3 regions of the Marinobacter sp. LV10R510-11A genome follow, and region 2 is predicted to be linked to each of the others. Evidence: predicted binding sites of a transcription regulator. Region 2 holds the regulator's gene; each other region holds the start of a gene.
The links. The regulator sigma-54, encoded in region 2, starts transcription at its own class of promoters, with help from an activator protein. The targets are predictions, from matches to a motif close to ANTGGCATNNANNTTGCTNT.
Positions count from the first base shown of each region.

Region 1: a site for sigma-54 is predicted at 3,254-3,273, ahead of CPH80_RS22270 (PEP-CTERM sorting domain-containing protein). Genes of this name have one in related genera too.
Region 3: a site for sigma-54 is predicted at 2,383-2,402, ahead of flgA (flagellar basal body P-ring formation chaperone FlgA). Genes of this name have one in related genera too.

Region 1 is NZ_LT907980.1:741,108-745,970, reverse strand. It holds gene prsR (PEP-CTERM-box response regulator transcription factor) at 1-418, shown strand, start outside; gene CPH80_RS03580 (tetratricopeptide repeat protein) at 470-3,106, shown strand; cyclic di-GMP riboswitch class I at 3,295-3,377, shown strand; gene CPH80_RS22270 (PEP-CTERM sorting domain-containing protein) at 3,414-4,136, shown strand; gene CPH80_RS03570 (exosortase/archaeosortase family protein) at 4,256-4,863, shown strand, end outside.
Region 2 is NZ_LT907980.1:4,356,467-4,361,329, reverse strand. It holds gene lptC (LPS export ABC transporter periplasmic protein LptC) at 1-279, shown strand, start outside; gene lptA (lipopolysaccharide transport periplasmic protein LptA) at 263-805, shown strand; gene lptB (LPS export ABC transporter ATP-binding protein) at 833-1,558, shown strand; gene CPH80_RS21010 (RNA polymerase factor sigma-54) at 1,740-3,269, shown strand; gene hpf (ribosome hibernation promoting factor) at 3,376-3,684, shown strand; gene ptsN (PTS IIA-like nitrogen regulatory protein PtsN) at 3,769-4,239, shown strand; gene rapZ (RNase adapter RapZ) at 4,269-4,863, shown strand, end outside.
Region 3 is NZ_LT907980.1:1,349,969-1,354,831, reverse strand. It holds gene CPH80_RS06515 (pilus assembly protein PilB) at 1-535, shown strand, start outside; gene CPH80_RS06510 (flagella synthesis protein FlgN) at 536-1,006, opposite strand; gene flgM (flagellar biosynthesis anti-sigma factor FlgM) at 1,014-1,340, opposite strand; gene flgA (flagellar basal body P-ring formation chaperone FlgA) at 1,543-2,241, opposite strand; gene CPH80_RS06495 (chemotaxis protein CheV) at 2,431-3,360, shown strand; gene CPH80_RS06490 (CheR family methyltransferase) at 3,367-4,194, shown strand; gene CPH80_RS06485 (MFS transporter) at 4,198-4,863, shown strand, end outside.

The DNA of each region.
Region 1 (4,863 bases), 820 kb from region 2:
ACGGGACGGCGACGCGTTGGTGATTGCCCAATCCTTGTTGAAATCCCTTGGCAAACAAATGGACAGGCAAAACCTCACGTTCGCCGACGACGCCGTAAACGCCATCAACAGCTACTCGTGGCCAGGCAACGTGCGAGAGATGATCAACAAGGTGAAGCGGGCCACCATCATGGCGGATGGTAAGCGCATAACCAGCGAAGACCTGGCGCTACCTGCGTGCGAGCAGCCCGAGGTAAGCCACTTAAACCTTCGCCAGGTGCGCGAACAGGCTGAAAGTAAGGCCATCATCCAGGCTCTTAAAACCAGCGGCTACAATATGACCCAGGCCTCCCGACTTTTGGGCGTCACCCGCCCCACTCTCTATAATCTCACCGACAAATATAAAATCGACACTGCGGCAGCGGCTTCGGAAGTCTGAGTAACTTTCCAGCATGCGATGGTAGCGAACGACTCAAGGAGCAGGGTTTACATGATAAAAAGACAAACAATCGTTAAGTCACTTCCCGGGCTGATGCTTGCAGGCAGCCTACTGCTTACAGCCCCACTACTCACCGGCTGTAACAATGGCCCAGATTCATCAGAAGCTCTGTCTCACATTAGCCGAGCAGAGACTTACTCAGAGCAGGGCCAATTTCGCTCCGCCCTGCTTGAAGTCAAAAACGCCATCCAGAAAGACCCCAGTAACGTAGAGCACATAGTGCGCTTGGCCGATCTGTACCTGCACGTAGGCGCCGCCAAACACGCCTCAGAGCTGCTCGAACCTTGGTTGCAAGAACAGCCTGATGCCGTGGCTCTCACCCTTGCCCGGGCCTACGTAGAACAAGGCAAGCACCTATCAGCCACAGAAACCCTTGCGCTAACAACACCAAGCACCCCAGAAGGTAAGCTGGAAGCAGCTTTAATACGTGCTGAAGCAATGCGGAAGTCTGGAGAAGCCGCCAAGGCGCTGGCCGCATACAACAACCTCGCCCCCAGCAACCCTGCAAATACAGAAGTGATCACCGGAACCCTGCAAGCGCAAATCAATCTTGGCCAAAACACACAGGCCATAAACACTGCCAGCGCATGGTTAGATAAAAACGCAAAAGCACCGGAAGTCCTGTACTGGAAAGGGCTGGCTCAGTACCGCATGAATCAACTGGAACAAGCATCCGCCACGCTCACAGATGCCGTGGGCGTACTCCCAACATCGGATATGTTCCTGCCCATACGCCGCAACGTGCTGACCACCCTCTCCCGAGTACTTACAGAACAAGGCCAAATTACCGAGGCCCAGATTTATAACCAAATATTGGCAGAGAACCAAAACACAGGCTCACAGGAACAAGCTGCGGCCGCAGTTGCTGCCCTGAAAGACGGCAATTTCGACGAAGCAAAAGCCATCCTTCGAGACATCCTTAAACTAGACCCGGAAAACGAAAAAGTTGCGTTAATGCTAGGAGCGATTTATGCAGGCACCGGCGAGTTGGAGGAAGGCACCCAGCTGCTCACAGAAAACCTAGACCCAGAAACAACACCCGTACAATTTATTCGGGCCGCCACCATGGCCCAGATTGATACAGGCGACAGAGAAGCCGCCCTTAAAACCCTAAGCCGCGCCATAGAAGCACGCCCCAACGACAATGAACTCTTGGCCATGCACGGCATTCTGGCGCTTAGCCTGCCAAGCCATGAAGACGCCGGCATCGCCAGCCTCAGCAAAGCCATCAGTAATGCCCCCGAACGCGTGCGGTTCCGGCTCGCACTTGCAAAACACTACTTACAAAAAAACATGCCCGAACAGGCACTTGGGGAACTTCGGATGGCCTTCACCGCCAACCCCGCAGATTGGGCCACCACCAGCACCTACCTTAACGTATTGCTGCAGCAGGGAGAGAAACAGGAAGCTGCTGAAATTCGCGACTCGTTGCTCAACGGTTATGGTAATCATCCCCGGGCCGTGTTGCTGGCAAGCCTTGCAGATACCCAGCTAGGGAACCCGGATGAAGCCACAGCACGGCTTGAGAAGCTTGTTAAGGAAAGCCCCGAGCTACAAGCTCCAAAGGTTGCACTTGCCAGTCTCTATGCCCAATCTGGCCAGCGCGAAAAGGCCATTGAGTTGCTGGTAGATGCCGCCACAATAACCCCAGACGCGATACGCCCGCTTCAGCAGGCTGGCCAAATCTATACGCTAGATCACTCAGCAGCCGAAGCCAAAACCTGGCTAACTGATGTGGCCAAAGCCCACCCGGAGTTGAAGCGCAACGCCGACACGCTTACGGCGCTGATAGACATCAGCCAAGGCGAACTGCAACAGGCACGATCTACCCTCGCTCAATTGAAAGACTCTGAATCAGCAGCCTCAAAACGCGCATATGGGCAACTGCTGTTGGCCGAAGCTCAGATGGCCGTGAACAACAAAGAATGGGGCGAGGCCCGGGCCAGAGCCGCCGAAGCCATAGCACTTGAACCCGAAAACCTCGCGCTCGCATTGTTACCGATAAGAATCGCCCAGATGGAAGGCAAGATCGACGACGCCTTCTCGGCTCTGGATGCAGTAGAGGAAACCCATGGCGAAGTGACAGCAACCATGCTTACCCGAGCAAAGTTGCTCACACAACAGCAAGGGTCAGAAGCCGCCTACGAATACCTTTCTGAAAGATGGAAAGACACCAAAGATATACAACTGATGCCCGCCCTTGTCGGGCTGGCTAAAGAGGAAGCCCCAAGCTCACTTGACGGCCTCACAGAAAGTTGGCTAAACGAAACACCACAAAATCTTGCAGCACACTTGGCGAGAGCCGAATGGCTGATGATGAACAACCAGGAAACAGCTGCAACAAGCCACTATGAACAAGTTCTTACACGGCAGCCCACTAACGTTGCAGCAATGAACAACCTAGCCTGGATACTTCGCGAAGAGAACTCAGAGCGAGCAATACAGCTCGCCGAGCAAGCAAGCGAATTGGCCCCCAATAGCGCGGCCGTTCTGGATACCTACGGCTGGATTCTTCACCTGACCGGCAAGCACGCAGAAGCCAAAACCGCCATAGAAAAGGCCTTTGCACTTGAGCCAGGCAATGAAGAAATAGCGGCGCATCTTGAGACAGTAAAAAAGGCGCTGTAAAGAAGTTCGGCGGTAGCGCCGAAACATGTAAAAAATAAAGGCCTGAGGTGTAAAGATTTCAGGCCTTTTTTTTATTTTACCGTCGAATTACTTTACACGCTCACCCAGGACATGCACGAATAATTCATTAAATCAATAAGTTGTAAAGTTGGCATACTTATCGCTATATGTATCCAAGATCGGCAGTTCCGGTCGTATGCCAAACCATTCGCGAGGATGGGACGGAAAGCCAAGGATCTCTTAAAAAGAATGAGACGGCCAGGTTGCAAGAAAAATGGAATTCGAATCAGACAACCGGAGTAGAAACATGAATATTAAAACCACGCTATGCGCAGCAGCGTTTTGCCTTAGCTCTGCAAGTGCTTTCGCTGTACCTAACTTAGGCGACATTCTAGGAGATAGCAGCTATAGCGGATACACAGATACAGGGTACGAGTCAGCTGTGCTAACTGACGATAGCAACACCAACGATGATATTACCGCTTTCTTGTTTCTTGAGTTCGCTGGGTTCAAGGACAACAACAATTTCGGCATATACGACTTTTCGTATGACGGCTCTGGAAACCTTGTTGTAGGTGACATGCTTGAGCTGTTTGCTGGCTCACAAAGCCCATCCACCGGCTTTGGCACAACAGATACTTCTGTGCATTTTGACCTTCTTGCAGGCACTGCGACAAATGCAAGCGCCGGCGATGTTAGAAACATTGGGCGGAACTTCGGTTTTTACCTTAACAACACCGTTGATAATGACGGGTTTACTTGGTATAGCCACTCAGCAAACAACTCAGATGGGTTTGATCATATGCTCATGTTCGACACCGCTGACAATGCGGTATCGGGCTTGAGCGGTAGCGACGTAGTCCTCGCCTTTGAAGATCTCTGTGAAACAGATTGCGGTAATGACAGCGACTTCAACGATATGGTCATTGGTATTTCTGACGTCATGCCTGTACCCGAGCCCGGCACCCTAGCTCTCCTAGGCCTAGGTCTTGCAGGTCTTGGTGCAGCTCGTCGTCGTCAGAAATCCTGATTTCGGTTGAGTAATAGAAAAGCCAGCTTCGGCTGGCTTTTTTTTGCTTTGAATTTGAGTTTTATGTAAACGCTTTACACAGTATCCTGTCGATTGGTTAGTAGTCTGGCGGAAAAGCAATGTTAAGGAAGACATTAAACAACGTACCTCTATCGAGGCCTTATCTGATTACCACAGCAATCGCTGTGCTGATCTTTTATCCTACCTGGATAAGGCTCGCGGAAGCTTGGCTTGAATTCGAGCAGGTTCTGGCGCACGGCCTTGCAACCGCCGTCATCTTTTTTGTCCTTTTGTTGATCCACCCGCCCGCTCATGCCAAACGCCAAACACAGCCAAAACCCTACCACCTTGCCGGTGCTGTGTTATTAGTCGTCACAACGTTGATTTGGGGCGTGCTCGAGCTGGTTCGCATCGATACCCTTGCCTACCTACTGCTCCCCGCCGGGCTAATTACCACTGCCTGGACGCTACTAGGGCTAGCGCGAACATTAATGTTCATTCCCTACATACTCCTTTTGTCCCTTTCTCTACCCATCTGGGCAGATATAGTTCCAGCGCTTGTAGAGCTCGCAAGCGTCGTTGTCGGAACCTGGGTAAGTTGGTTTGGAATGACCGCCCTTATTGAAGGGAACAGCATCACCCTGCCCTACGGTCGCCTTCTCATTGCCGATGGCTGCTCGGGAATACGCTATTTCGCGATTTCAGTTTTGCTGGCAATGATGTCATC
Region 2 (4,863 bases):
GTTCTGAATGCCGAGAAAGGCAGCCTACAAAGGGATCAAGACATGTTATTCCTTAGCGGCAACGTTCGTGTGCTACGAACCATTGGTGACCGGGAAGCAACGTTGAATACTGAAAGCCTGACCTTGGACAATCGCAAAGGCACTGTCTATACCGATGATCTGGTAGAAATTACCGACAGCGTTGGCACTACCCGGGCAAAGGGTATGAAGGCGTGGATCGATAAACGCATTCTGGAACTCAATTCCCAGGTGGAAGGACGTTATGAAATCGCTAAATAACTCTATGCGCACGTTACTGGCTGTGATTCTGGCCGCATACCTTGTAAGCCCGGCTTTAGCTTTTGATCTTGATTCTGACATGCCAATTACCGTAGGCGCAGACAGTGCCCGCCTAGACGATGGCAAAGGCATTGCCACCTATACCGGAGCAGTAGAGCTGGTTCAGGGTAAAACCCGCCTGACAGCGGAACGCGTGGTTCTGTACCGCAACGCCGAAGGCCTCAACCGTATTGAGGCAACCGGTTCTCCCGCCCGCTACCAGCAACCGGTCACCAGCGGTGAAGGTGAAACCGATGCCAAAGCCCGAAACATCACTTGGTCTGCCACTGACAAGCAGCTTACCTTTGAGCGGGAGGCGGTGATTGAGCAAAATGGCAACGTATTCCGCGGTGACATTATTCATTACGATACCGAGCAGCGAGTGGTCACCGCAGAAGGCAGCCAAGATACTGGCTCCGGCCCCGGCCGAGTTGAGATGGTTATTCAGCCCCGCAGTGGCAACATCAGCAGCGACTCCAGCAATTAACAGCAGATAACAGTAAGCAGGAATCCGATGGCAGTTCTCAGAGCGAGTAACCTGGCGAAAAGCTATAAGCAGAAAAAAGTGGTCATTGATGTCTCGCTGGAAATTCGCAGCGGTGAGATTGTCGGCCTGCTCGGCCCGAACGGTGCAGGAAAAACCACCTGCTTCTACATGATCGTGGGGCTGGTGAACGCCGATAACGGCCGCATAACCATCGACAGCGAGGACATCACGCCGTTACCTATGCATGGCCGCGCCCGCAAAGGCATTGGCTATCTGCCGCAAGAGGCCTCGGTATTCCGCAAGCTTTCGGTGCGGGATAACATTATGGCGATTTTGGAAACCCGCAAAAACCTAAGCCGGGCGGAGCGTTTGAGCAAGCTCGAGCAGCTGTTAGAAGAGTTCCACATTACCCATATCCGCGACAGCATGGGCATGGCACTGTCTGGCGGCGAGCGGCGTCGGGTGGAAATTGCCCGGGCCCTGGCCATGGAGCCGGCCTTCATTCTGCTTGACGAGCCCTTTGCCGGGGTGGACCCAATCTCCGTGAGTGATATCAAACAGATCATCCGCCACCTGCGGGATAAAGGCATAGGCGTGCTGATCACCGATCACAACGTGCGCGAAACCTTAGATATCTGCGAGAACGCTTACATCGTGTCTGGCGGACATATTATTGCCTCCGGAAACTCCGAGGCGATCCTTGCCAACCAGCAAGTCAAAGAAGTGTATCTTGGCAATGAGTTCCGCTTGTAGCGTCTGCTTTTTGACACGATGAAACACCCGTTCGATTGTTTTGCTGAGCGGGAGCAAGTAAACTCGGCAGAGAACTTGCAAGGGCTTCACCATATGTCGCCAAGTAGCCGACATATAAAGATTTTTTTGGCCGATGCAAGAAATTCCGAGTGGGTAGAGTGACGGATCCTGAGCGATGGTTATGAAAGCCTCATTACAATTAAAGCTGGGTCAGAGCCTAACAATGACGCCCCAGCTGCAACAGGCTATCAAGCTTCTGCAGTTATCAACTCTCGACCTTCAGCAGGAAATCCAGCAGGCCCTGGAATCCAACCCCCTGCTGGAAACCTCTGAAGACGACGACCAGGTTGAAACGCCGTCGGCAGACGATGATCATAATCAAGACAACACCCCCGACGAATCCTCTCCGGATGCGGCTGCTGACGCTGCCAGCTCTGACTGGGATGAGAGCGAAAGTGCCCCCGACTGGCAATCTGAAAACGAAATCCCCGATACGCTTCCCGACGATCTTCCCGTTGATACCGCCTGGGAAGATGTTTACCAGTCCGCCCCTACCCCGGCTGCGCGGAATGACGACGAAAGCGACCACGATTTCGAAACCCGGAACTCTCCAACGGAAACACTCAGGGATCACCTTGAGTGGCAGCTGAACCTCACCACCTTTAACGAGCGCGACCAGGCCATTGCCCACGCGCTGATGGATGCGGTAGACGATCGCGGGTATCTCACCAGCCCTGTTGAGGATATCTACGCAGGCTTAGCCGACGATGCGGATGAAGACCCTCTTGAGATGGATGAAGTGGAAGCCGTTTTACGTCGGCTGCAGTACTTCGACCCGCCTGGGGTTTTTGCCCGCGACCTTCAAGATTGCCTGCTAATCCAACTAAACCAGCTGCCACCCGAGACCCCTTGGCTCGCCCAAGCACGGCTGGTTATCACCCATTACATAAACCTGCTGGGCAATCGCGATTATGCCCAGCTGCTTCGCCGCAGCCGGCTTAAAGAAGACCAGTTACGGGATGTGCTCGCCTTAATTACCAGCCTCAACCCGCAACCCGGCGACATCATTGATCGCACTGAACCGGATTACGTGATCCCCGACGTTATCGTGCGCAAGCACAACGACCGCTGGCGAGTGGAGCTGAATCCTGACATTGCGCCGCGCATACGCGTGAATGCCAGCTATGCTTCATTAATAAAGCGAGCTGATAGCAGCGCTGACAACACCTACCTGCGGGACCAACTGCAGGAGGCGAAGTGGTTTATCAAAAGCCTGCAAAGTCGGAACGAAACACTGCTGAAAGTTGCCACCCGCATTGTTGAATATCAGCAGGGTTTTCTTGACTACGGGGAGGAAGCGATGAAGCCGTTGATTCTCTCGGATATTGCCCAGCTTGTGGAAATGCATGAATCGACCATTTCGCGTGTAACCACGCAGAAATACATGCACACGCCACGGGGTATCTTTGAGCTGAAGTACTTTTTCTCCAGCCACGTCAGCACCGACGAAGGCGGCGAATGTTCCTCTACCGCTATCCGCGCCATGATCAAAAAACTGGTTGCGGCAGAAACACCGAAAAAGCCATTGAGTGACAGCAAGATTGCGGCCATGCTGGGAGAACAAGGAATCAAGGTGGCGCGGCGTACGGTTGCAAAATACCGCGAGGCGATACACATTCCGCCCTCAAACGAACGCAAGCGCCTGGTTTAAACTCGGCATTTTTTACCGACGTATAGGGATTTCGCAGGCACGTTCATGTGCCCGCACATCATACCGGCTCCCCCCGAGCCGGAGTGGATGACAACAGGAGACGTCTATGCAACTCAACATTTCAGGCCATCACGTAGAGCTGACTCCCGCATTAAAAGACTATGTATCCGAAAAATTTGAACGGCTAGAGCGACACTTCGACCATATCAGTAACTGTCAGGTGACTCTGGAAGTGGAAAAAGTTCGTCAGATCGCGGATGCTACGCTCCACGTGGTGGGTGGCGAGATTCACGCAAAGGCGGAGAACGAGGACATGTACGCAGCAATCGACGGGCTCGTCGACAAGCTTGACCGGCAGATCCTCAAACACAAAGAAAAGAGTGTAGACAGGATGCAGGGAAACATCGCCCGCTAGGCGATTGTTTTCAGGCATGTTATCTAATCAGGCTGCGGCACGGGCAACGTGTCGCAGCTTTTTTAACAGAAACACGGTCGATTCATGAGTGACACATCCCTGACAATAGACAACATTCTTGCGCCGGAGCTGACCCTGTGCAAAGTGCCCGCGTCGAGCAAAAAGCGGGTTCTGGAATTCATTGCCGAGCAGATCCACCAGCACAATCCCGCTCTCAGCGAGGGCCAGATTTTCAACAATCTGATCGCCCGTGAGCGACTGGGCAGCACCGGAATCGGCCAGGGAATAGCGATCCCTCACTGTCGCCTAGAGGGGCTCGAAAAGGTTATTGGCGTGCTGATGACTCTGGAAGAAACCGTCGAATTTGATGCTATTGATAACCAACCGGTGGATCTTTTGTTTGCACTTGTTGTGCCCAAAGAAGCCACTAGCGAGCATCTTGAGTTGCTGAGCCAGCTTGCGGAAAAGTTCAATGAGCGCGCTTTCTGCGACCGCCTCAGGCTGTGCAAAGATGCAAGCACGCTTTACCAAAGCATGACCGCCGAAAGCGGCTGATATCCACTCTGACAACAGGCTGTTTCACCATGAAGCTGATCATCGTCAGTGGCCGGTCCGGCTCCGGCAAGAGTACCTCCCTTCACGTACTGGAAGATCTGGGTTACTACTGTATTGATAACCTGCCTATCGGGCTTTTATTCCCTCTTACGCGGGAGGCAGCTGACCAGAGCCCTCCGGGCCGGCTCGACAAAATGGCGGTCAGCATAGATGCTCGCAACCTATCTGCCGAATTGGCCAACTTCGAAGAAATTTACCGCAAGCTTCGCAAGGCCGATATCCAGGTAGAGATCATTTACCTGGATGCCGATGAGCAATCATTGCTGCAGCGATTTCACGCCACCCGTCGCAAGCACCCTCTAAGCGATGACAAAACATCCCTCAGAGAAGCCATCAACAGCGAGAAGGGCCTGCTGGAGCCACTTGCCAAGCTTTCAGACCTCTACATCAATACCAAAGGCCTGTCGATGTACGAGCTGCGGGATATGGTTAAGCAGCGTGTGGCCGGCCGTAAAGACCAGGAGCTGGCCCTGCTATTCCAATCTTTTGGCTTCAAACACGGTGTGCCACTGGATTCCGATTACGTGTTTGATGTGCGCTGCCTACCGAACCCGCATTGGGATA
Region 3 (4,863 bases), 1.4 Mb from region 2:
GGCAGCAATGGTCACCATGGTAGCTCTGCCGTTTCAGCCGCTGGTTTCGTTTGCGGCGAGCAATAATGCCAACGCAGCTCAGGCGGCAGAAGCTGGGGAGCTTTTTGATGCGACAGGAATGGCGCCACTGACGGAAAGCGAGTTGTCGGCGGTTGCCGGGCAAGGCAATAGCTCGTTGCTTTACCAAATTGGCGTGGTTGCTGGTATGGCGGAAAACCCGGGTTCTGATGAAAGCAGCGGCCAACTAAAGCCTGATGTTATTGAGGGAATGAAACTCACGGCCAATGTGTTCGTTCCCGTGCTCAATCTGCTGGATTCAGACCTTTCAATTTCTGGCGTGCATTACCGCGAAGGGGAGCCCCGGTATGTTGTGGGTGAAGACGGCGCGATCACCATGGCCTTTCCGGAGCGCATTGAAGAGATTCGTATGGATAATATCCGGGTCAGCGGTGGCGGCAGTCCTGCTATGGGTAACGTTAGCATTACGGACATCCGCTTCCACCCTGATTCCCGAATGACGATCTACACCCGTTGATCAGGCGCTGGCGAAAACCGTGCGGCTTGATACGGTTGTTTGCTGGCCCTTGGCGCCGTATAGCTTCTGTTGACCTGAAGCTCCTCGAAAAATATCCGTAAGCCGGGTCAGTCGTTTTTGCAGGTGATTAAGAATACGCCCGTTGTTCTCGTTGAGAATATGGCACTCACGAAGCTTTGCGTCTGCTTCCTGCCAAAGGGTGTAAAGATCGTTAAGGCCGGCACTGCGAATAAAGCGTGAAGGCTCGCCACTGTCTGGCCGAAACCCCATTGCCACTAACAGATGAATTTTCTGTTTCGCGCGCTCACGGATCTCCCCGAGTACAGTATTCTTTTCCTGAGTCAGTGTGTCGAGCGTTTTGGTATCGGAACCGGAAAGACAAGACTTCTCTTTATGTAGAGTATCCGCCAGAGTTTCTAGCTGGCGGATATCCAGGGAAAGAAGATTCTTCAGAACATCAATTGCAGCCATGATTTACTCACCCGAATATGCTTTTATCCATATCAAGCATTTTCTGGGCCAGCTTTTCTGCATCAATCTTGTAGGTGCCGCTTTCGAGCGCTGAACGAATCTCTTCGATTCGATCGTCATCCATTTCAGGGTAATCCCCCAGCTTCTGTTCCAGCTGCTTAAGATTCCTAGCCTGGCTGCTCAAGTTAACGTTTTCGCCGCGCGCACTCTGGGCCTTAGCGTTGGCCTGCTCTGGAGCGGCTTGCTTGGCACTTGGGCTGTTGGCGGGCTTGTCGGCCGTGGTTCTTTGGGTGTTGACCTGGCCTTGGCCAATTCCATTTAAGTCAACTGACATATCGATACCTGCTTACGGTTGAGCCACACATGGGTGGGCTGACTCGGGTTTATATCCGCTTAACGGCACATTGCCGGCATACTTTAGGGGCAGATATATACTTTTTGTTAACATTCTGTAACGCGCCATGGGGCGCTTGAGACGGTGACGATCTGGCGGCATATTTTTGCCGGCGGAAAAGTCCTGCCATGTCGTCTGCGCGCTACATCGGCACCTCGACGTGCCCGGGCGCCGTGACGTTCGCTCTTACAGTCCTGGACGAACCAAGGTTTTCCACTAAAACTTGCTCACCAACGGACGCGTTGGCCAGGGCTTTGCCCCGGGAACGAACCGAAAAGGATCCGTTGCGGGCGGTGATGATAACATGATCTCCTCGGCTAACGGCATCTGGCGCTTCGAGCAGATCGGGGGTTAGAACTGAGCCAGTATTAACCGGCCTGCGTACAACCATGCCTTCCACCAAGTCTGCATCCGTTATTATTCCCCGTCGGCTAGCATTCACCACAACAGAGCGGCTTTTAAGCATGCTGCTGGTTATGCGTTCGCCTCGACCAAGCGGGCGGGTCGCGACCAGTGCGGGGCCGTTGATGGAAACCGTGGTTGTAACAAACATGCGCCACGGACGCTCGCCGATGCAGGCTACCTGTACCGAGGGGTGCTCGCTTTTCCACGGGTCACCGGTAAATTCGACCGCTAGAGCGGCAGAGCAGGGTGCCAGTGCAATTCTGCTGTCGATATTGCCAGTCTCGAACGTAACCTGGTAATCCCTTTCAGCCTGCGTTGCTGCAAAGGCTTCAAGAAACGACAAGGTTGCTTCGTGTATCTCGTTCGCAGTGGTTTGTGCCTGCACTGAGCTGGTTAGAGCCATGAACAAGGTCAATACTAAAAGCTGGGTGCGCATATGTCCTCGTTTGTCCTATGCTGTCAGTAATACGGCAGAATTCATTAAAAATGCCTAAGGAATACGGTGCCCTGGCCGTTAAACAGGCTGATCCGCTTGCGGGCGACGTTATTACGTCACTCTGACAATTTATTTAATAGAACAGCAAAATGCGTGCCGGTGCTATCCGGCCAGCTAGGAGAGACTGCAATGGCAGGGGTATTGGACAGTGTAAACCAGCGCACGCAGCTGGTCGGTCAGAACCGGCTTGAGCTCCTTCTTTTCCGTTTGCGCGGCCGCCAGATATACGGCATCAACGTGTTCAAAGTTAAAGAGGTGCTCCAGTGCCCCAGGCTGTCTTCCATCCCTAACAGCCGTGCAGTGGTTCGTGGCGTGGCGCACATCCGCGGCGAAACCATTCCGGTTATTGATCTGGGTATGGCTATAGGTTTGCCAGGAATTCCTCAGGAAGACTTGCCGACCAGCTTTGTGATCATTACCGAGTACAACCGAAAGACCCAGGGTTTCCTGGTAACCGGGGTAGACCGGATCATGAACATGAATTGGGAAGACATTCTGCCACCTCCGAAAGGAGCCGGTAAGGATATCTACCTTACAGCCGTTACCAAGATTGATGATAAACTGGCGGAAATCATAGACGTAGAAAAGGTTCTTTCCGAGGTTTCTCCGCTTCGGGAGGATGTTACCGATGCAATTCGGAGCAAAAGCGCGGAGCGGGTTTCGGTGCACTTGCCAGTTCTGGTGGTGGACGATTCTGCCGTTGCGCGCCGCCAGATTGAGCGCTGCCTTATAGCTATTAGCATGAATGTGGTAACCCGGAACGATGGTAAGCAGGCGCTCGAATATCTTAAGGAAATTACGGCGGACGGCTCAAAAGCAACCGACCATCTGTCCTTAATTATCTCTGATGTGGAAATGCCTGAAATGGACGGGTATACACTGGTTACCCGAATAAAAAGTGATCCCGCACTGACGGACCTCTTTGTTATGCTTCATACCTCACTGAGCGGTGTATTCAACAAGGCCATGGTCAAGAAGGTCGGGGCGGATGATTTTATGGCCAAATTCAGCCCCGATGAGCTCGCTGAGCGCATCATGGAAATTATCGACCAGAACTGAGAACCAATGAAAGCGGAAATCACCCCACAGGAATATGAAACCTTCAAATCCTTCCTGCAGGATGCGTGTGGTATTTTGCTGGGCGAAAACAAACAGTATCTTGTGAAAAGCCGGTTGCGGCGGATTTCGGAAGAGAACGATTTGAACTCTTTGGGGGAACTGCTCGGTCGCCTGAATAGACCGGGGCGGGGCAACCTGAAAGAGGTAGTAATCGATGCGATGACCACCAACGAAACCCTTTGGTTTCGCGACAATCATCCGTTTCGGATTTTGCAGGAAAAACTGCTTCCGGAGTTTGCTACACGCTCTTCCATGGCGCCTTTACGAATCTGGTCTGCGGCTTGTTCTACCGGCCAGGAGCCCTATTCGGTTGGCATGATCGTCGATGAGTTCCGACGTCAGAAGCCAGGCAAACTGCGTGATGTAAAAGTGACGGCAACAGACATCTCGAAAAGTGTACTTGAGGTGGCCCGCCGTGGTGAGTACGAGATGATCGCCATTGGGCGAGGGCTGTCTCCGGAACGGCAGAAACAGTTCTTTACGCCTTCTGAAAATGGGGGCTGGCAGATCCGGGCGCAGATCAAAAGCTTGGTTGAGTTTAAAGAGCTCAACCTGCTCGAGCGCTACATGCTCGGCAAATACGACATAGTGATGTGTCGCAATGTGCTAATCTACTTTTCTGCAGATCTCAAGAAAGACATTCTGACCCGTATTCATGCCACATTGAATCCCGGTGGTTACTTGATTCTTGGCGCCTCTGAGTCCCTAAATGGCCTACCAGATTTGTATGAAATGGTGCAGTGCCACCCCGGGATTATTTACAGGAAAAAATAAGCAATGCCCTTTAACGTTTGGGTGCTGGCAGCGGCACAAGCTCTGGCCATGTGCACAGCGCCCTTCATTGTATTTATCGGGAGTATTCAGGGAAGGCTGCTTGCGCCTGCTCCGGAGTACGCGACTCTTCCCGTGGGGCTGGTTGTTTTGGGTACGGTCCTCGCCATAAAGCCGGCTACCTGGCTAATGGAGAGGCTAGGTCGCAAGCGTGTGATGCTGCTTGGTGCATGCATGGGTATGCTGGCCGGGTGCCTAGGTGCTTTCGCGTCTTGGCTCAGTCTTTTTCCACTGCTTTGTCTAGCGGCTGTTGTCGGTGGCACCGGGCTGGCGGTGGTGCATCAGTACCGCTTTGCTGCAATGGAGTCCGTGCCCGATAACATGGCCGGCTCAGCCGCCGCACGAGTGTTGCTCGGCGGCCTGGTTGCCGCATGGCTCGGGCCTGAAATTGCCACACTTGGCAGCGGGGCAGAAGCTGCTTATCCGTTCCTTATAAGCTGGCTCGGCCTGGCGGGTGTTCAGTTTGCTGCATTGGTGATACTCAGCATTGGTTATCGGGCGCAAGCTGAGAGGGCAAGAGAAACCCATGCAGGCGGTGGCAGGCCACTGCGGGAAATCCTCGCCAATCCGCTGATCTGGGCGGCCATGAGTGCCGCTGCCATTGGCTATGCG